DNA from 2 places in the Methylobacterium sp. PvR107 genome. Region 1 is predicted to be linked to the other one. Evidence: predicted binding sites of a transcription regulator. Region 1 holds the regulator's gene; the other holds the start of a gene.
The links. The regulator LexA, encoded in region 1, represses DNA repair genes until DNA is damaged. The targets are predictions, from matches to a motif close to TGTTCNNNNTGTGTTCNG.
Positions count from the first base shown of each region.

Region 1 (9,796 bases):
CAAAAGATCCTGCTGCTCGCCACCAACGGCAAGGTGTTCACGCTGGAAGCCTCGAAGCTGCCGGGCGGCCGCGGCTTCGGCGACCCGGTGCGGCTGATGGCCGACCTCGACGACGGCACCGAGATCGTGGCGGCGCTGCCCTACCGGCCGGAGACCAAGTTGCTGATCGCGGGCTCGGACGGGCGCGGCTTCGTGGCGCCCGCCGACGCGCTGGTCGCCAACACCCGCAAGGGCAAGAACGTGCTCGGCCTCGACGGCGACGCCACCGCGGCCGTGCTGGTGCCGGCCGACGGCGACCACGTCGCGGTGGTGAACACGGAAAAGCTGATGCTGATCTTCCCGATCTCCGAGGTGGCCGAGCTCGCCCGCGGCAAGGGCGTCCGGCTGCAGCGCTGCCGCAGCGGCGGGCTCGTCGATGCGCACGTGTTCAAGCTGGCCGACGGCCTGCCCTGGCAGGACGGCTCAACCGAAGGCCGGCTCGCCAACGTCTCGGTGCTGGAGAAGTGGCTCGGCCATCGCGCCGAGGTCGGGCTGATGATGGCGCGCAGCTTCCCGAAATTCGAGCGGTTCGGGCGCTGAAACGCAGCGGGACGGTGACGGATCCCCAACCCGCCCCCGCATCCTGAGATGCGCCGTGAGCCGCCTCGAAGGAGGGCTCCAGGGATCGCGCGGCCGGCTGGAGGCCGCCTTCGAGGCCTCCGCTCCGGCACCTCAGGGTGAGGGCGCGGGTGGGACAAACACCGTCTCGCGGTTCCCTCCGTCATCACGAGCGCAGCGAAGTGACCCGGGGCAATGCGACATCAGGAGGCGTCGCGCCGACTGGACGGCTTCGCGCCGCTCGCGAAGACGGTGGCGCTGCCATCAACGCCCGGATCCCTGTCCCGGCCCCTTCACGGCCGCCTCGTCCGCCGCCCAGAGGTGCTGCGCCGCGTAAGACCGGAACGGCCGCCAGGCCTCGGCCCGCTCCAAGAGCGCCGCCGGGCTCGGCCGCCCGGTGGCGGTCGCGAGCGCTCGCAGCAGGCCGACATCGCCCACCGGCAGAGCGTCGGGCAGCTTGAGCACCCGCATGGCGATGTACTGCGCCGTCCAGGGCCCGATCCCGCGGATCGCCGTGAAGCGCTGAACCGCCGACTCCAGGGATTCGGCCGGGGCGAACAGGTCCGGATCGGCCAGTGCCGCCGCGGCCAGCGCCCGGATCGCGGCGCCGCGGGCGCGCGGCATGTTGAGCACCAGGGCGACATCCGCCTCGACCAGATCCTCCGGCGCGGGAAACACATGGGTCAGCCCGTCCACCGGCCCGGCGAGGGGCGTCCCGAACGCCGCGACCAGCTTCCCAGCGAGCCCGATCGCGGCCGCCACCGAGACTTGCTGGCCGAGAATGGCCCGGCAACCGGTCTCGAACGGGTCCCACGCCCCCGGCAGACGCAATCCCGGCCGCGCGGCCACGAGCGGGGCCAGGACGGGATCCCCGGCGAGGCAGGCCGCGATGGCGCCGGGATCGGCGTCGCAATCGAAGAGGCGGCGCAGGCGCCCGACGACCGCCTCGGCATGCGCGGACGCGACGCCGTGCAGCGCCACGTGCAGGGAATCCTCGCCGGGGGCCACCGTCACGCGGCCGTGCCGCCCCGCGACGCGGATCGTGCGCGCATAGGCCGCCGCGGGATCCATCGTCTCGACGCCTGGGATCGCCCGCTTGGCCAGGAAGGCACGGATCGCTGCCCAGTCATAGGGTGACCGATAGGGCAGGCGGCATTCGATCGCCCCCACAAACGCGAAGGGCGGCCTCCCGGCCGCCCCGCCGATCGTGGTTCGGGACAGGTCCCGCCTCAGCCGCGCTGGTCCACCGCCACGTAGTCGCGCTGGGCCGGGCCCACGTAGAGTTGGCGCGGGCGGCCGATCTTCTGCGACGGGTCCTCGATCATCTCGGCCCACTGGGCGATCCAGCCGACCGTGCGGGCCACCGCGAACAGCACCGTGAACATGTCGGTCGGGAAGCCCATCGCCTTGAGGGTGATGCCCGAGTAGAAATCGATGTTCGGGTAGAGCTTCTTCTCGATGAAGTACTCGTCCTTGAGGGCGATCTGCTCCAATTCCATGGCGACCTGGAGCAGCGGGTCGTCGGTCTTGCCGAGTTCCTTCAGCACCTGGTGGGTGGTGTGCTGCATGATCCGGGCGCGCGGGTCGTAGTTCTTGTAGACCCGGTGGCCGAAGCCCATCAGGCGGAACGGGTCGTTCTTGTCCTTGGCCTTGGCGACGTACTTCCCGACATTCTCCGGGGTGCCGATCTCCATCAGCATCTTGAGCGCCGCCTCGTTGGCGCCGCCATGGGCCGGGCCCCACAGGCAGGCGATGCCGGCCGCGATGCAGGCGAAGGGGTTGGCGCCCGAGGAGCCCGCGAGCCGCACCGTCGAGGTCGAGGCATTCTGCTCGTGGTCGGCGTGCAGGATGAAGATCTTGTCGAGGGCGCGCGCGAAAACCGGGTTCACCTCGTATTCCTCGCACGGCACCGCGTAGCACATGCGCAGGAAGTTCGACGTGTAATCCAGGTCGTTCTTCGGATACACGAAGGGCTGGCCGATCGAGTACTTGTAGGCCATCGCGGCGAGCGTCGGCATCTTGGCGATCATGCGGATCGACGCGATCAGCCGCTGGCTCTCGTCCGTGATGTCGGTCGAGTCGTGGTAGAAGGCCGAGAGCGCACCCACCGAGGCCACCATCACGGCCATCGGATGCGCGTCGCGGCGGAAGCCGGTGAAGAACCGGTTCATCTGGTCGTGCACCATGGTGTGGCGCGTGACCCGGTACTCGAAATCGGCCCGCTGGGCGGCGGTCGGCAGGGCGCCGAACAGCATCAGGTAGCAGGTCTCGAGGAAGTCGCCCTTCTCGGCGAGTTGCTCGATCGGGTAGCCGCGGTACAGCAGCACGCCCTCGTCACCGTCGATATAGGTGATCTTCGATTCGCACGAAGCGGTCGAGGTGAAGCCCGGGTCGAAGGTGAAAGCACCGGTCTGGGCGTAGAGCTTGCCGATATCGATCACGTCCGGCCCGATCGTTCCGGTTTTCACCGGCAGCTCGACCGACTTGCCGTCCACGGTGATGGTGCTGGGTGCGCTCATGGATCGTGGACCCTTCTCTGGCGACGTGGCGGATGCCGGCCTCGGGCTCCCCTGAGTCGGTCCGGGGGCCTGAGCACCTCGCATTATGCTGCGGGTGCTCACAGGCATGGGTTACCCAAACGGCACTGCAGCAGCAACGGGGTCGGTGACAACCGGACCCCGACGCCAAGCAAATTCCACCAAGCGAAATCCGGGCCGGGGCGCACAGTTCCCGGCCGCGGCCGGCGGCCTCAGCCCTGCGGCACCTGATCGCCGAGGCGCGCGAGGGTTTCGTCCCGACCGAGCACCGCCATCACGTCGAACAGCGGCGGGGAGGTGGTGCGGCCGGTAAGCGCCGCGCGCAGGGGCTGGGCCACCTGCCCGAGCTTGCAGCCGGCCTGCTCAGCGTATTGGCGCACCGCGTCCTCGGTCGACGAAGCGCTCCACGCGGGCAGAGCCTCGAGGGCCGGGCGCACCCCGGCGAGCCGCGCGCGGCCCTCGTCGGGGAGGAGGGCGCGGGCCTTGTCGTCCAGCGTCAGGGGGCGCTGCGCGTACAGATAATAGGCGCTGTCGAGAAGCTCGATCAGCGTCTTGGCCCGCTCCTTCAGCCCCGGCATGGCCTGGGTGAGCTTGTCCTTGAGATCGGGCTGCAACGGCGCCGACAGGCCTCGCTCGGCGCCGACATTCGGCAGGATGGTCTCGATCGCCGCCACGAGGTCGGCATCGGCACTGGTGCGGATGTAGAGGCCGTTGAGGTTGGCGAGCTTGGCGAAATCGAACCGCGCCGCGGAGCGCCCGACCGATCCCAGGTCGAAGGCCGCGATCATCTCGTCCGTGGAGAAGACCTCCTGGTCGCCGTGGCTCCAGCCCAGCCGCACGAGGTAGTTGCGCAGGGCCGCCGGCAGATAGCCGAGATCGCGATAGGCCTCGACGCCGAGCGCGCCGTGGCGCTTCGAGAGCTTGGCCCCGTCGGCCCCGTGGATCAGCGGGATATGGGCCATCTTCGGAATGTCCCAGCCGAGCGCCGAGAAGATCTGGCTCTGGCGGGCCGCGTTGGTGAGGTGGTCGTCGCCGCGGATGATCTGCGTGACGCCCATGTCGTGGTCGTCGACCACGACGGCGAGCATGTAGGTCGGTGTCCCGTCCGAGCGCAGGAGGACGAGATCGTCGAGGTCCTTGTTGGCCCAGGTCACCCGCCCCTGCACGGCGTCCTCGACCACGGTCTCGCCCTCGATCGGCGCGCGCAGGCGGATCACCGGCTTCACCCCGGCGGGTGCCTCGGACGGGTCGCGGTCGCGCCAGCGGCCGTCGTAGCGGGGCGCGCGCCCCTCCGCACGGGCGGTCTCGCGCATCTGCGTGAGTTCCTCGGCGGTGGCGTAGCAATGATAGGCCCGGCCGGCGGCCAGCAGCTCCTCGGCGACGGCACGGTGGCGCTCGGCGCGGGCGAACTGGAAGATCACGTCCCCGTCCCAGTCGAGGCCGAGCCATGTCAGCCCGTCGAGGATCGCGTCGATCGCGCCCTTGGTGGAGCGTTCCCGGTCGGTGTCCTCGATGCGCAGCAGCATCGTGCCACCGGTGTGGCGGGCATAGAGCCAGTTGAACAACGCCGTGCGGGCCCCGCCGATATGGAGGTAGCCGGTGGGCGAGGGGGCGAAGCGCGTGACGACGGCTGAGGACATCGGTCCGGTGTGTTCGGGGGCGGGTCGCGGAGCGGAGGCGGAGAGCGGCGAGGGGCTCGACACGGCGCCCGTAGCATGAAGCACCGGCTGTAGCACGAGGCCGGCACTGCGTTAAGAATCGTCGGAGGAATCGCACGACCCCGCACAGGTCGCGCGGATCGGGACGACGGCAATGCGGCGGATCGGCGCGAGGGTGGCAGGGAGCGCGGTGGCGCTGCCGGGCCCGCGCGCCCTGGCCCCGCCGGCCATCGGCGCCTGGCTCGCCGGGGGCCTCCGCCGCGAAGCCGAGCAGCGCCGTCTGTTCCCCTGGCTGGCGGTGGCCTTCGGCACCGGGATCCTGGTCTATTTCGCGGCGGTCGACGGGACGCCGGTTCTGGCCGCACCGCTGGCCGGGGCCGCGCTCGCGGCGGCGCCGATCCCGTTTCTCGGCGCGCGACCGGCGGCGCTGGCGCTCACCCTCGCGGTGGCAGCCGGATTCCTCGGTTTCGCGGCGGCAACTTGGCGGGTCTCGCAGGTGGCCGCCCCGATCCTGAGCCGGACCACGATCGGCCCGCTCACCGGGATGATCGAGGCTCTGGACGAGCGCGAGGTCGGAGCCCGGCTGATCGTCCGGGTCGAGACCTTCGCGGGACTCGCGCCGGACCTGCGGCCCGCCGGCGTGCGGGTCTCGTTCCGCAAGGCGCCGGCCCTGCGGCCCGGAGATGTCATCGCCGCCACCGCGCGCCTGCTGCCGCCGCCCGAAGCGGCCCGCCCGGGCGGCTACGACTTCGCCCGGGACGCCTATTTCCAGGGGATCGGCGCGGTGGGTTCGCTGGTCGGCGCGGTCCGGATCGCGACGCCGCCGGTCCCACCGCCGCTGCGCCTCCGGCTCGCCGCCATGCTGGACGAGGCCCGCAACGCGCTCACCCGCCGGATCGCCCAGGCCGAGGGCGGCCAAGCGGGCGCAGTGGCGGCGGCCCTGGTGACCGGCAAGCGCGGTCTGATCGGCCCGGCGACCAACGACGCACTGCGCGCCGCCGGCATCTACCACGTCGTCTCGATCTCGGGGCTGCACATGGTGCTGGCCGCCGGCGTCGTGTTCTGGCTGGTGCGGGCGGCCCTGGCGCTGATCCCCCATTGCGCCCTGGTCTGGCCGATCAAGAAGATCGCGGCCGGATTCGCGATGCTCGGGGTCACCGCCTATTGCGCCTTCTCGGGCTGGGACATCGCGGCCGAGCGCTCGCTGATCATGACCCTGATCATGCTGGGCGCGATCCTGGTGGACCGGCCGGCGCTGTCGATGCGCAACCTCGCGCTCGCCGCGCTGATCGCCCTGGCCCGCGAGCCCGAGGGGCTGCTTGGCCCGAGCTTCCAGATGTCGTTCGGGGCGGTGGCCGGGCTGATCGCCTGCGCGCGGCTGATCGACGGGCGCCTGTTCGTGCGCCCCGGGGCGGGACGGATCGGGCGGATCGTCGGCACCGGCCTGTCGGCGGTCACCGGCACCCTGGCCACGACCCTGGTGGCGCAGATCGCCACCGCGCCCTTCGCCACCTACCATTTCCAGACGATCCAGCCGTTCGGGCTGATCGGCAACGCCCTGACGCTGCCCCTGGTCTCCCTGGTGGTGATGCCCTCCGCGGTGATCGGGATCCTCGCCTACCCGTTCGCCCTGGACCGGCCGGTCTGGTGGCTCATGGGCCAGGCGGTCGGCGGGATGCTGGCGATCTCCGAATGGATCGCCGGGTTCGAGCGGGCGACCCTGGTGCTGCCGGCGTTCGGAACCGGGGCGCTGGGACTGCTGACGGCCGGGCTGCTGCTGGCGACGCTCCCGGTCTCGCGCCTGCGCTGGCTCGCCCTGCCGCCGCTCCTGGTCGGCCTCGGCCTCGCGGCCCTGCCGGAGCGCTACGATCTCTACGTCGACCGGCAGGGCGCAGGCGCCGCGGTGCGGGGTCCCGACGGGCGCCTCGCGGCGCTGGGGAATCCCTCCGGCTTCGTCCTGGAACAGTGGCTGAAGGCCGATGGCGATGGCCGCACGCCGGTACAGCGGAGCCGCCCGTCCGCGGGCGGGCGCTGCGACCGGCTCGGCTGCACCGCGATCCTGCCGGACGGCCGGGCCGTCGCCCTGGTCCGCGACCGGCGCGCCTTCCCGGAGGATTGCGCCCGGGCCGCCGTGCTGATCACCGGCCTCGCGGCGCCCCCGACCTGTACGGGCCCACTGGTCATCGACCGCCGCTTCCTCGCCAGCCACGGGGCCGTCGCCCTGCGCGCCGGACCAGGCGGCTTCGCGATACAGGGCGCCCGGACCGATGACCGAACGGTGCCGTGGCGCCCGCATGCATTGCCCGGCCTACCCGTCGCCGCGCGGACCGGGACGGATCCCCCTGCCGAAGCCTCCCGCGGGATGGCCGCGACGGAGGACGATCCGCCGGGTGCCAACCCCGCCCCGGGCGACGCGCCGGCCGCCCCGCTTCAGTAGCGGCGGACGAGACTGACGAGCCGGCCCTGGATCTGGACCCGATCCGGGCCCAGGACGCGGGTCTCGTAGGCCGGGTTGGCGGCTTCCAGGGCGATCGAGGAACCGCGGCGGCGCAGGCGCTTGAGCGTCGCCTCCTCGTCGTCGATCAGGGCCACGATGATGTCGCCCGTATTGGCGGTGTCCTGCTTCCGGATCACCACGAGGTCGCCATCGAGGATGCCGGCCTCCACCATCGAGTCGCCGCGCACTTCCAGGGCGTAGTGCTCGCCGCCGGCTAGGAAGTCAGGCGAGAGGGTGATGGCATGGCTCTGGTTCTGGATCGCCGAGACCGGGGTACCGGCCGCGATCCGGCCCATGACGGGGATCGACACGGCGCGGCCGGCCTCGTCGATCATCCGGGCGGCGGCAGGCTGAGCCGGCTGCTTGGACTTGCCGCCCTCGACCACACTCGGCGTGAAGCGGCGCGGCTCCGCGGGAGCCGCCGCAGCCGGGGACGCCAGGCTCTCGGGAATGCGGATCACCTCGATGGCCCGCGCCCGGTTCGGGAGACGCCGCAGGAAGCCGCGCTCCTCGAGGGCCGTGATCAGACGGTGGATGCCCGATTTCGACTTGAGGTCGAGTGCATCCTTCATCTCGTCGAAGGAGGGGGGAACGCCGCATTCCTGCATGCGATTCTGGATGAATCGCAGGAGGTCCAGCTGCTTGCGCGTGAGCATCGACGGGGGCCTCGCGGCTTGGCGGACCGCCTCGGGACGGTCTCTGAAACAAATCACGAACAGGTTAAACGTTCCGCAAGTGTTCCGCAAGCGTCATACGGCCACGCTTCCGAGGACGCCATGGTCCGAGGCAGAAACGAATTGACGGCGCAAGCGGAGCCGTTTCAATGCACCACGTCCCGCCGGGCAGGGCGGCGGAGCCGGGGCGGGCTGAGATCGGGCTGGGATGACGAGGATGCGACGACCCGCGGCTCTGCTGCCCCGAAGCCTGGCTTCCGTGGGCCTGGTCTCCCTCGGCCTGGCGCTCGCGGGCTGCACCACAGGGTTCTCGTACATCTCGCGCAACTACGTCGCGCTCACCCCGCAGGTGGTTACGATCGGCTGCAAGGAGCCCTACGAGGTCTACGACAACCGGCAGATGCGCCGGATGCTCATCGTCTCCAATGCCCTGCGTGAATATGCCGGCTGCAACCTGAGCGAGGTCCGGATCGATCCCGAGCCGGAATCGACCCGGGTGAAGCGCTTCCGCACCGCCGCCCGCGCCTATCTCGACGAGACCGTGCGAGAGGATTGCCGCATCGTCGGCGAAACCGTGTTCGATCCGCTGAAGACCGAGTTCGCCTACGCGTGCGACGCGCCGATCGAGAAGCGGGGCACGGTGGTGCCGCGCCTTCCGGGCCGCAATCCGGGCCTCGGCCCGCGCTGATCCGTCGGCGGCGGCCCCTCAACGGCCCGGCTTCGGGAAGGTCCGTTCCGCCGCATCTCCGGCGGCGGCCAGCAGCGCGCGGGCGAAGGCCCGGGCCTCCGCCCGGTCGAGCACGATCGCGGCGGTGACCGGACCTCCGCCCAGGTCCGACAGGGCGAGTTCCAGACGCACCCCGTCGGGCACGGCGCTCGCCTGAAGGCTCCAGCCGGAGCCTCGATCCGTACTCTCGGCCATCTCACATTCCTCCCGCCTGCCCCGTGGAAGCCCGAAGACGCCCGCCGGAACCGGCCCCGTGCCCGGGCCTGTTCCCGAGCCGTGCCAAGCACTTCCCTGCCTCGCCTGAACGCGTTCCTCAAGGCCGCAGGCCCCGGACTCGTCGTGATGCGCGCCGACACGGATGTCGGCAGGCTGATCACGGCGGCCCGGAGGGGCGCCCGCTGGGGCTACGCGCTGCTGATTGTGCGGCATCGCCGGTATCGGCGGCCTGTTCGGCGCGCCGTGTCTCGTAAGCTGCGGGCTGCCGGACATCGTGCTGCTCGGCCGGGTCTTCACCGGGAGCTACCGGCGGGACGGCGGATCGAGGGCCCGACAAGGGGGTGGTTTACGCCGTCTCGGGGCTGACCATCGCCTTCGTGCCGGTCGGCGTGTTCGACGGGGCGGCCCGCTCTGAATCGATTGACGCGGGCTGCGCGATGATGTCTCCCGCGGGCTCCGATCAGGTGGAGTTCGAACATGCAAGAGATCTGGTTCCGCGCGGGCGAGGCCACGGTGCTGGCGGCCGAGGGCCAGTACACCGACGCCATGCCGGAGGTGCTGATCGGCTCGGTGCGCGGGCCGGTGGGCCAGGCCTTCGCGTCGATGATGGGGCAGGTCCAGGGCCACACCCGGATGTTCGTGGTGCGCGACCTCAACCAGCTGGTGCGTCCGGCCACGATGATGACCACCAAGGCCACGATCCACACGGCCGAGTATGTCGAACTCCTCGGCGGCGTGGTCCAGGCCGCCACCGGCGACGCAATCGTCGACTGCATCATCGAGGGCATCCTGCCCAAGGACGGGCTCGACGAGCTCTGCATGATCATCATGATCTGGCTCGACCCGCGCTGCGCCGAGGACGACAACCTCGACCAGAAGGATCTTTACCG
Region 1 covers NZ_JAFIBW010000001.1:5,737,369-5,747,164, forward strand. Annotated here, with positions in the region: gene parC (DNA topoisomerase IV subunit A) at 1-579, shown strand, start outside; gene JOE48_RS27195 (DNA-3-methyladenine glycosylase) at 862-1,767, opposite strand; gene gltA (citrate synthase) at 1,827-3,116, opposite strand; gene gltX (glutamate--tRNA ligase) at 3,347-4,774, opposite strand; gene JOE48_RS27210 (ComEC/Rec2 family competence protein) at 4,947-7,229, shown strand; gene lexA (transcriptional repressor LexA) at 7,223-7,945, opposite strand; gene JOE48_RS27220 (hypothetical protein) at 8,181-8,651, shown strand; gene JOE48_RS27225 (hypothetical protein) at 8,670-8,885, opposite strand; gene fae (formaldehyde-activating enzyme) at 9,384-9,796, shown strand, end outside.

Region 2 (9,796 bases), 230 kb from region 1:
GCGTCGCGGTGATCGAGAACCCCCCGCTCGCCCGGGCGCTCCACGCCACCGTGGAGATCGACCGCGAAATTCCCGCCGAGCATTACCGGGCGGTGGCCGAGGTGATCGGCTTCGTCCTGCGCCTGCGCCGGAGGGCTGCATAGGCCCCGGCCGCAGCGGAGGCCGGACGACCGGCCGGGAAAGCCACGCTTCGTCCACCTTTTTTCGCGAGGCTGCGCCGAGGCTTGGCGCGACGACAGTGGTGCCGCGCTGCCCTTGCCCTGATATGGCCGGCAGGCCTAACCGGGGGATCGTTCTGGAATGAAGCCGATGGCCGACGTCACTGGACCTCCGGCGCCCGCCGTCGGCCCGCAGAATTCGGGACTGCCGACCTCCGGCGCCCAGGGTCCCGCCCCGCTGGGGCCGGGTTCGATCGACCGCTCGGAGCAGCCGGGCCGGGTCGGGCTGCTGCTGGTCCTCGCGGGCCTGCTGGTCGGGGCCGCCATCGGCCTGTCGTTCGTGGCGAACGAGCAGGCCCAGTCGCTGATCGTGTGGCTGCTGGCGCTTCTGGCCATGGCGGGCGTCTTCTTCCTGTTCGCCCTGGCGATCGGCGCGCTCCAGCTCAGCGGCAGCGCCGCCCGGGACGACATCACCAAGGGGATTGTCGACGCCTCGCCCGACGGCGCGCTGGTCGTCGAGGATAGCGGCCGGCTGATCTACGCCAACGAAGCCTATCTGCGGATCGCCGGCGGCGAGACCTTCTCGAACCTCGTACCGGTGGAGCGTATCCTGGTCGGCTCGCCGGAGGTCTCCGAGGCGGTCTATCGCCTGTCGCAGGCCTCGCGCGACGCCCGCGCCCATACCGAGGAAGTGCGGATGTCGCCGCCTCTGGGGCCGCTCGCCGGGGAGCGCAGCTTCGGCTGGTACCGGGTCTCGGTCCGGCCGCTCCTGCGTCCGCGCCGCGCCGCCTCGCTCTGGACGGTCGCCGACATCACCGCCGAGCGCGAGCGCCAGGAGAACGTCTTCCAGGAACTCCAGCACGCGATCGACTACCTCGACCATGCCCCGGCGGGCTTCCTGTCGATCGATCCGGCTGGCGCCATCGTCTACATGAACGCGACCCTCGCGGCCTGGCTCGGCTACGACCTCGCGACCGTCGGCCCCGGGGGCCCGCACCTCACCGAGATCGCCCCGGAGGCGGACGTCCTGGTTCGCACCGCCGGGCTGCCGGGCGAGGTGCGCACCGACCGGTTCGACCTCGACCTGCGCCGCCGCAACGGCCACACCCTGCCGGTGCGGCTTTATCATCGGGTCGCCTTCGGGAAGGACGGCAAGCCGGGCTCCTCGCGCACCTTCGTGATCAACCGCTCCGCCGGTGCTGAGACCGACGAGCCGCAGCGCGCCGCCGAGGTGCGCCTCGCCCGCTTCCTCAACAACTCGCCCATCGCCATCGCGACCCTCGACCGGACCGGCCGGATCGCACGGGCCAATGCCTCCTTCACCCGGCTGTTCGGCACCGTGCCGCGCCAGATCGAGGACGGCGCGATCGGCGGGGAGGGCACGTCCCGGGCCGAGCCCAACGTTGCCGATTCGGTCACCGACCGCACCGCGCTGGAGGCCGGCCTCGCCCGCGCGGCGCGCGGCCTGACCGACCCCGAGCCCATCGAGGTCCAGTTGAACGGCCCGGGCGGCCGCTCGGCGCGGGTGTGGCTCAGCCCGGCCGATGGCGGCGATCCGGGTCAGCAGACCGATGAGGCCGAGCGCGTCATTCTCTACGCCCTCGACACCACGGCGCAGCGGCAGCTGGAGCAGCAGGTCGCGCAGGCGCAGAAGATGAACGCGGTGGGCCAGCTCGCGGGCGGGATCGCGCACGACTTCAACAACGTGCTGCAGGCGATCATCGGCTATTCGGACCTGCTGCTGGCCAGCCACAGGCCGACCGACCCCGCCTTCCAGGACATCATGCAGATCAAGCAGAACGCCAACCGGGCGGCGGGCCTCGTCCGCCAGCTCCTGGCGTTCTCCCGCCGCCAGACCCTTCGGCCCGAGGTGATGAATGTCGGGGAGGCGCTCTCCGAGCTGACCCTGCTGCTGAAGCGCCTGCTCGGCGAGCGCGTCGCCCTGGAGCTGAAGCACGGCCGCGAGATCTGGCCTGTGAAGGCCGACGTCAACCAGTTCGAGCAGGTGATCGTCAATCTCGCGGTCAATGCCCGCGACGCCATGCCGGACGGCGGCAAGCTGATGATCCGGACCGAGAACGTGACCGATCCGGGCCCTATGGCGGCGGAAGACGGACGCGGCGGCGCGCCCGCGGGCGACCATATCCTCATCGAGGTTCGCGACACCGGTCAGGGCATCCCGCCCGAGCTGATGGAGAAGATTTTCGAACCGTTCTTCACCACCAAGGAGATCGGCAAGGGTACGGGCCTCGGCCTCTCGACGGTGTTCGGCATCGTCAAGCAGTCCGGCGGCACCATCGACGTGCAATCGACCATGGGGGAGGGGACCGCCTTCCGCATCTACCTGCCGCGGCACGTGCCCGTCGCCGAGCACGAAGACGCGCCGCTCGTATCCTCCGCATCGGCCCTGCCGCGGACCGAGGCGGCCGCTCTTCCGTCGCCGTCCGGGCAGGATCAGGCCGGCGGCGCAGCGACCCCCGCCGTTGAGGCGACCGCGCGCACCGACGCCAAATCCGGGGCCAAGCCCTCGCCCAAGCTCGACACGCCGTTGCCGCGTAAGCCGGCGGCCGACCATACGGGGCAGGGAACAATCCTCCTCGTGGAGGACGAGGATCCGGTTCGGGCGGTCAACAGCCGGGCGCTCTCGGCGCGCGGCTACACGGTCTTGGAGGCGGCATCGGGCCTCGAGGCCCTGGCGATCGTCCGCGAGGGGGCTCAAGAGATCGATCTTGTCGTTTCCGACGTCGTCATGCCCGAGATGGACGGCCCGACCCTGTTGCGAGAGGTGCGCAAGCACCAGCCCGACCTGAAGGTGATCTTCGTCTCCGGCTATGCCGAGGATGCGTTCCGCAAGAACCTGCCGGAGGGCGAGACCTTCAACTTCCTACCCAAGCCCTTCAGCCTGAAGCAGCTGGTCGAGACCGTGAAGAAGACGATGGCGAGTTGAGAGGCGCGCTGGTTGGCCGGCGCACATTCTTTCCCACCACCTGGCAGCGGTCTTTGCGCGCGGAGCGATGCAATCCAGAGAGCGCCAGGCCGATTCGTCGCCTTTTGCCCTCGGTCACTTCCCTGCGCTCGTGATGATTGACGGACCCGCCGAGCGAAGGGTTCAGACGAAAACCGTATCGGACGCCGCAAGCGGTCGGGCTTGCGGTCCGGACCCTTCGCTCGGCTTGGACAAACCAAGGTCTCGGCCCCTCAAGCCTGGAGCGATCCAACCCACGCCGCCGTCGCGCACTTGCCGGATGAGAACAAAACAGGTACATATTGCGGATGTTGACGCGCGTTGTGAACGGCGCTCAACCCCTTCATAAGGAGCCCGCCAGATGGCCCAGCCCGCATTGAAAGTGGTCGACATGCCCCCCGCGGAGAAGGACAAGGACAAGTCCAAGGCGATCGACGCAGCCCTGGCGCAGATCGAGCGCGCCTTCGGCAAGGGCTCGATCATGCGGCTCGGCAAGAACGACAAGGTGCAGGAGGTCGAGACCATCTCCACCGGTTCGCTGGGGCTCGACATCGCCCTCGGTGTCGGCGGCCTGCCACGCGGCCGCGTGATCGAGATTTACGGCCCCGAATCGTCCGGCAAAACGACGCTGGCGCTCCATACGATCGCAGAAGCCCAGAAGAAAGGCGGCGTCTGCGCCTTCGTGGATGCCGAGCACGCTCTCGATCCAATTTACGCCCGGAAGCTCGGCGTCAACCTCGACGACCTGCTGATCTCGCAGCCCGACACGGGCGAGCAGGCTCTGGAGATCACCGACACGCTGGTGCGCTCCGGCGCCATCGACGTGCTGGTGGTCGATTCGGTCGCCGCGCTGACCCCGCGGGCCGAGATCGAGGGCGAGATGGGCGAGAGTCAGCCCGGCCTCCAGGCCCGCCTGATGAGCCAGGCCCTGCGCAAGCTGACCGGCTCGATCTCGCGCTCGAACTGCATGGTCATCTTCATCAACCAGATCCGGATGAAGATCGGCGTGATGTACGGCAGCCCCGAGACGACCACCGGCGGCAACGCGCTGAAATTCTACGCCTCGGTCCGCCTCGACATTCGAAGGATCTCGACCCTGAAGGACCGGGACGAGGCGATCGGCAATCAGGTCCGCGTCAAGGTGGTGAAGAACAAGGTCGCGCCGCCGTTCAAGCAGGTCGAGTTCGACATCATGTTCGGCGAGGGCGTGTCGAAGGTGGGTGAGCTGATCGACCTCGGCGTGAAAGCCGGCATTGTCGAGAAGTCCGGAGCCTGGTTCTCCTACAACAGCCAGCGTCTCGGCCAGGGCCGCGAGAACTCGAAGGGGTTCCTGCGCGACAACCCAAATATCGCCGCCGAGATCGAGGGGTCGATCCGGCAGAATTCCGGGCTCGTCGCCGAGAAGATCCTGGAGAACGCCGCACCGACGGCGGACGATCTCGACGAGGGCGAGGCGTAAGCCTCGCCACCAAAGCCGGTACGGGCTTGCGGCGAGCTCGGCGACACGAAAGACTTGGCGGCCCCGGAGCTTCTCCGGGGCCGTCTGCCATTCCGGAGCCGTCGCGTCCGGCGGCTGATCTCCCGGACACAATGCTGCCGAAGCCGTCCACCGCATGCCGCGGGACAATATCGCTTCGGCGATGCTCGATCTCATCAGCCAGCACGACCGTCGAGATCAATGCCGACGATCTGCAGGACGTCCTCGCTGGTCTCGACGACATCGCTCAGGGCGAGATCGCAACAGACCGTGAGATGAAGGTTGTCTTCTGGCGGCTCCAACCCTGAGGTCGCACCGCTCCAGCGCCTCGCTCAGTCGCGTCTACAATCCACGACACTGGGGAGTCTCGGAGCGGCCATCCAATCCTCCACCGCGTCCCGAGGCGCAGGCCCGCAACGAAGGTCTCGAAGACGCCCTCCAGAACGCCCAGGATTCCCTGGAACCCTTCTTCGAGGCCCGCTTCACGCTCACCGCAGGCCGCGGGGAATGGGTTGGATCACCGACCACCGTGCCGCGAGGCCCCATCCGATACCGCGACTGACCTCTGTCGCGATCCAGAACAGGATGAAAGCTCGCGCGCGGCCATTGCTGCGAACGGCGCGATCTGACGTCCCACGCTGTACATCGCGGCCTTCGAACCATCGACGCCGCGAGAATGCGAAGGCCCCGCGTTGCCGCGAGGCTCCCACCAATCGTACGTGACCCAATCGTCGGCCCACGGCGCGCCGAGGCCCACGAGCCCCGACCGCAGAACCAATCAGGCCGCTTCGCCGGCTTCCGCCTGCACCGCCGTGTCGCCCTCGACCAGCTTCCAGGTCTTGGTCTTCGAGAACGGGCGGCACTCCTCGATGAACACCGTCTGCCCGACCTTGGCGGCATTCGCCTCGTCGTGGGCATGGTAGTTCTTCGACCGGCGCACGGTCTTCTTCATCACCGGGTGCGTGAAGCGACGCTCCACCTTCACCACGATGGTCTTCTCACCTTTGTCGCTGACGACGGTGCCCTGCAGGATGCGCTTCGGCATGGTTGTCTCCTAAAACCCGCCTCAGCCCTTGGCCTGCTGCAGCGTCTTGGAACGCTGCAGAGTCCGGACACGGGCGATGTCGCGGCGGACCTCACGGACGCGGGCGACGTTCTCGAGCTGGCCGGTAGCCCCCTGGAAGCGCAGGTTGAACTGCTCCTTCTTGAGGTTGATCAGCTCGTCATTCAACTGATCCGGCGACAGGGCCTTGAGATCAGACACTCGTTGGGTCGACTTCACGATATCCTCCGTTCAGTCGGCGATGCGCTGGACGACCCGCGTACGGATCGGGAGCTTCGCTGCGCCGAGGCGGAGCGCCTCCTTGGCGATGGCCTCGGCAACGCCGTCGACCTCGAACATGATCCGTCCGGGATGGACCCGAGCCGCCCAGTAATCCGGGGCGCCCTTACCGGAGCCCATGCGGACCTCGGTCGGCTTCGAGGAAACCGGCACGTCCGGGAACACCCGGATCCAGACACGGCCCTGGCGCTTCATCTCGCGGGTGATCGCGCGGCGGGCCGCCTCGATCTGGCGGGCGGTAACGCGCTCAGGCTCTACCGCCTTCAGACCGAACTGGCCGAAGTTCAGCTCGAAGCCGCCCTTGGCCGCACCATGGATGCGGCCCTTGAACTGCTTGCGGAAGCGGGTCTTTTTCGGTTGCAGCATGGCTTCCTACCTTACGCGTGCTCGCGGCGTCCGCGCTCGCGGCCGCCCTCGCCATCGCGCTCACGGCGTCCGCCGGAGCGGCCGCCCTCTTCCTGGGCCTTCTTGTCCTGGGCCATCGGGTCGTGCTCAAGGATCTCGCCCTTGAACACCCACACCTTGATGCCGCAGGTGCCGTAGGTCGTGAACGCCGTCGCGGTGCCGTAATCGACGTCGGCGCGCAGCGTGTGGAGCGGAACGCGGCCTTCGCGGTACCATTCCTGGCGGGCGATCTCAGCGCCGCCGAGGCGGCCCGAGCAGTTGATCCGGATGCCCTCGGCTCCCAGACGCATGGCCGACTGGACGGCCCGCTTCATGGCCCGCCGGAACGCGACGCGGCGCTCGAGCTGCTGCGCGATCGAGTCGGCCACCAGGGTAGCGTCGATCTCGGGCTTGCGCACCTCGACGATGTTGATGGTCACGTCGGCCTTGGTCATGGTGCCAACGAGCTTGCGGAGCTTCTCGATGTCCGCGCCCTTCTTGCCGATCACCACGCCCGGACGGCCCGAGTGGATCGTGACGCGGCACTTCCGATGCGGACGCTCGATGACGATCTTGGAGACCGCCGCCTGCTTGAGCTGCTTCATGAGGGCGGCGCGGATCGCGACGTCCTCGTGCATGAGCTTCGCATAGTCGCCCTTGGTGGCGAACCAGCGGGAATCCCAGGTCCGGTTGATGCCGAGCCGAAGACCGATCGGGTTGACTTTCTGGCCCATCAGTTCCTCCTCAAGCCGCTTCGGCTTGGCGGACTTCGCGAACCACGATGGTGAGGTTCGAGAAGGGCTTCAGGATACGCGCGCCGCGACCGCGGGCGCGGGCGTGGAAGCGCTTGAGAACCAGCGCCTTGCCTACGAAGGCCTGGGAGACGACGAGGTCGTCCACATCCAGATCGTGGTTGTTCTCGGCATTGGCAATGGCGCTCTCGAGGCACTTCTTGACCTCGGTCGAGATCCGCTTGCGGGAGAACTGGAGCTCGGCCAGGGCCGTGTCGACCTTCTTGCCGCGGATCATCTGCGCCACGAGGTTGAGCTTCTGCGGGCTGACGCGCAGCATGCGCGCGACGGCCTTCGCCTCGTTCTCGGGGAGCGCGCGGGGGGTGGCTTGCTTGCCCATCTCAGCGCCTCTTCGCCTTCTTGTCGGCCGCGTGGCCCGGGAAGGTGCGGGTCGGCGAGAACTCGCCGAACTTGTGACCGACCATTTCCTCGGACACGTAGACCGGGATGTGCTTCTGCCCGTTGTGCACACCGAAGGTGAGCCCGACGAACTGCGGGAGGATCGTGGAGCGGCGGCTCCAGATCTTGATGACCTCGGAGCGCGAGGAACCCCGCGCCGCCTCGGCCTTCTTGAAGAGGTAGCCGTCGACGAACGGCCCCTTCCAGAGAGAGCGTGCCATGGCGATTACTTCTTGCGGTTGTGGCGGCTGGACAGGATGAACACGTCGGTCCGCTTGTTGGACCGGGTCTTCTTCCCCTTCGTGGGCACACCCCAGGGCGTGACCGGGTTGCGGCCGCCCGAGGTGCGACCCTCGCCGCCGCCGTGCGGATGGTCGACCGGGTTCATCGCCACACCACGGTTGTGCGGGCGCTTGCCAAGCCAACGGTTGCGCCCGGCCTTGCCGAGCGAGATGTTCATGTGATCCGGGTTCGAGACCGCACCGACGCTGGCGAAGCACTGGCCGTGCACCAAGCGCTGCTCGCCCGAGTTCAACCGCAGCGTCACGTAGCCCTGGTCGCGGCCCACGATCTGCGCATAGTTGCCGGCCGAGCGGGCGATTGCGCCGCCCTTGCCGATCTTCAGCTCGACATTGTGGACGATCGTGCCCACCGGCATCGAGCCGACCGGTGCGGCATTGCCCGGCTTGATGTCGACGCTCTCGCCGGCCACCACCTTGTCGCCCGGCTGCAGGCGCTGCGGAGCGAGGATGTAGCTCTGCTTCCCGTCGGGGAAGTTGATCAGCGCGATGAACGCCGTGCGGTTCGGATCGTACTCGATCCGCTCCACCGTGGCGGCGACGCCGAGCTGCTCGCGACGCTTGAAGTCGACATTGCGCAGCACGCGCTTGTGGCCACCGCCGCGGAAGCGGACGGTGATGCGGCCGAGATTGTTGCGGCCGCCGGAGGACGACTTGCCCTCCGTCAGCGCCTTCACCGGCTTGCCCTTGTAGAGCTCACGGCGGTCGACAAGCACGAGCTGGCGCAGGCTCGGCGTGACCGGTTTGAATGTCTTCAAGGCCATCGGCTTGGATCCCTAAAACCCGTCCTCAGAGCCCGGTCGTGACGTCGATCGAGTGGCCCTCGGCCAGGGTCACGATCGCCTTCTTCACGTCGGAGCGCTGTCCGCGGAGGCCGCGGAAAATCTTCTTCTTTCCCTTGGTGACAAGGGTGTTCACGGCCGTGACCTTCACGTCGAACAGCTTCTCGACCGCCTCCTTGATCTGAGGCTTGGTCGCCTTGGGGGCGACGCGGAAGACAACCTTGTTCTGCTCGGTCAGGTTCGTCGCCTTCTCGGTAATAACCGGAGAGACAACGATGTCGTAGTGGCGCGGATCGGCACTCATTTGAAACGCTCCTCCAGCGCGTCGACGGCAGCCTTCGTCAGGACGAGCGTGTCGCGACGCAGGATATCGTAGACGTTGATGCCCTGCACGGGCAGCACGTCGATCTGCGGGATGGCGCGGGCGGCCCGGCCGAAATTCACGTCGACCTCGGCACCGCCGATGATCAGCGCGTTCGAGAGGCCCATCTTGCCGAAGCGCTCGACGAGACCCTTGGTCTTGTGATCCTCGATCTTGATGTCGTCCACGACGATCAGGGTCGAGGCCTTGGCCTTGGCCGACAGGGCGTGGCGCAGGGCCAGCGCCCGGACCTTCTTGGGCAGGTCGTGGCTGTGGTCGCGCACGACCGGACCGAAGGCCCGGCCACCGCCGCGGAACTGCGGCGCCGAGGCCGCGCCGTGACGGGCGTTACCGGTGCCCTTCTGCTTGTACAGCTTCTTGCGGGTCCGGTTCACGTCCGAGCGGTTCTGCACGGCGTGGGTGCCGGCGCGCCGCTTGGCGAGCTGCCAGCGGACCATGCGCTGCAGCAAGTCAGCGCGGGGCTCGAGACCGAAGATCTCTTCGTTCAGCTCGACTGAGCCGGCACCGGCGCCGTCGAGGGTTGTGATATCGAGCTTCATCACGCGGTCTCCTCAGCCGCAGCGGCCTCGGGAGCCGAGGCGGACGCGCCGTTCTCACGGAACTTGCCCGGCAGCGGAACATCGGCGGGGAGCTTGCGCTTCACCGCGTCGCGGATCTGGATCCAGCCGCCGGCGACGCCCGGCACCGCACCCTCGACCAGGATCAGGCCGCGCTCGGGATCGGTGCGCACGACACGCAGGTTCTGGGTGGTGACCCGCTCGACACCGAGATGGCCCGGCATCTTCTTATTCTTGAAGGTCTTGCCCGGGTCCTGACG
Region 2 covers NZ_JAFIBW010000001.1:5,502,528-5,512,323, forward strand. Annotated here, with positions in the region: gene flhB (flagellar biosynthesis protein FlhB) at 1-143, shown strand, start outside; gene JOE48_RS26010 (PAS domain-containing sensor histidine kinase) at 310-3,105, shown strand; gene recA (recombinase RecA) at 3,515-4,582, shown strand; gene rpsQ (30S ribosomal protein S17) at 5,379-5,645, opposite strand; gene rpmC (50S ribosomal protein L29) at 5,667-5,882, opposite strand; gene rplP (50S ribosomal protein L16) at 5,895-6,308, opposite strand; gene rpsC (30S ribosomal protein S3) at 6,320-7,060, opposite strand; gene rplV (50S ribosomal protein L22) at 7,071-7,457, opposite strand; gene rpsS (30S ribosomal protein S19) at 7,459-7,737, opposite strand; gene rplB (50S ribosomal protein L2) at 7,743-8,579, opposite strand; gene JOE48_RS26055 (50S ribosomal protein L23) at 8,605-8,901, opposite strand; gene rplD (50S ribosomal protein L4) at 8,898-9,518, opposite strand; gene rplC (50S ribosomal protein L3) at 9,518-9,796, opposite strand, start outside.
Region 2: a site for LexA is predicted at 3,406-3,423, ahead of recA (recombinase RecA). Genes of this name have one in related genera too.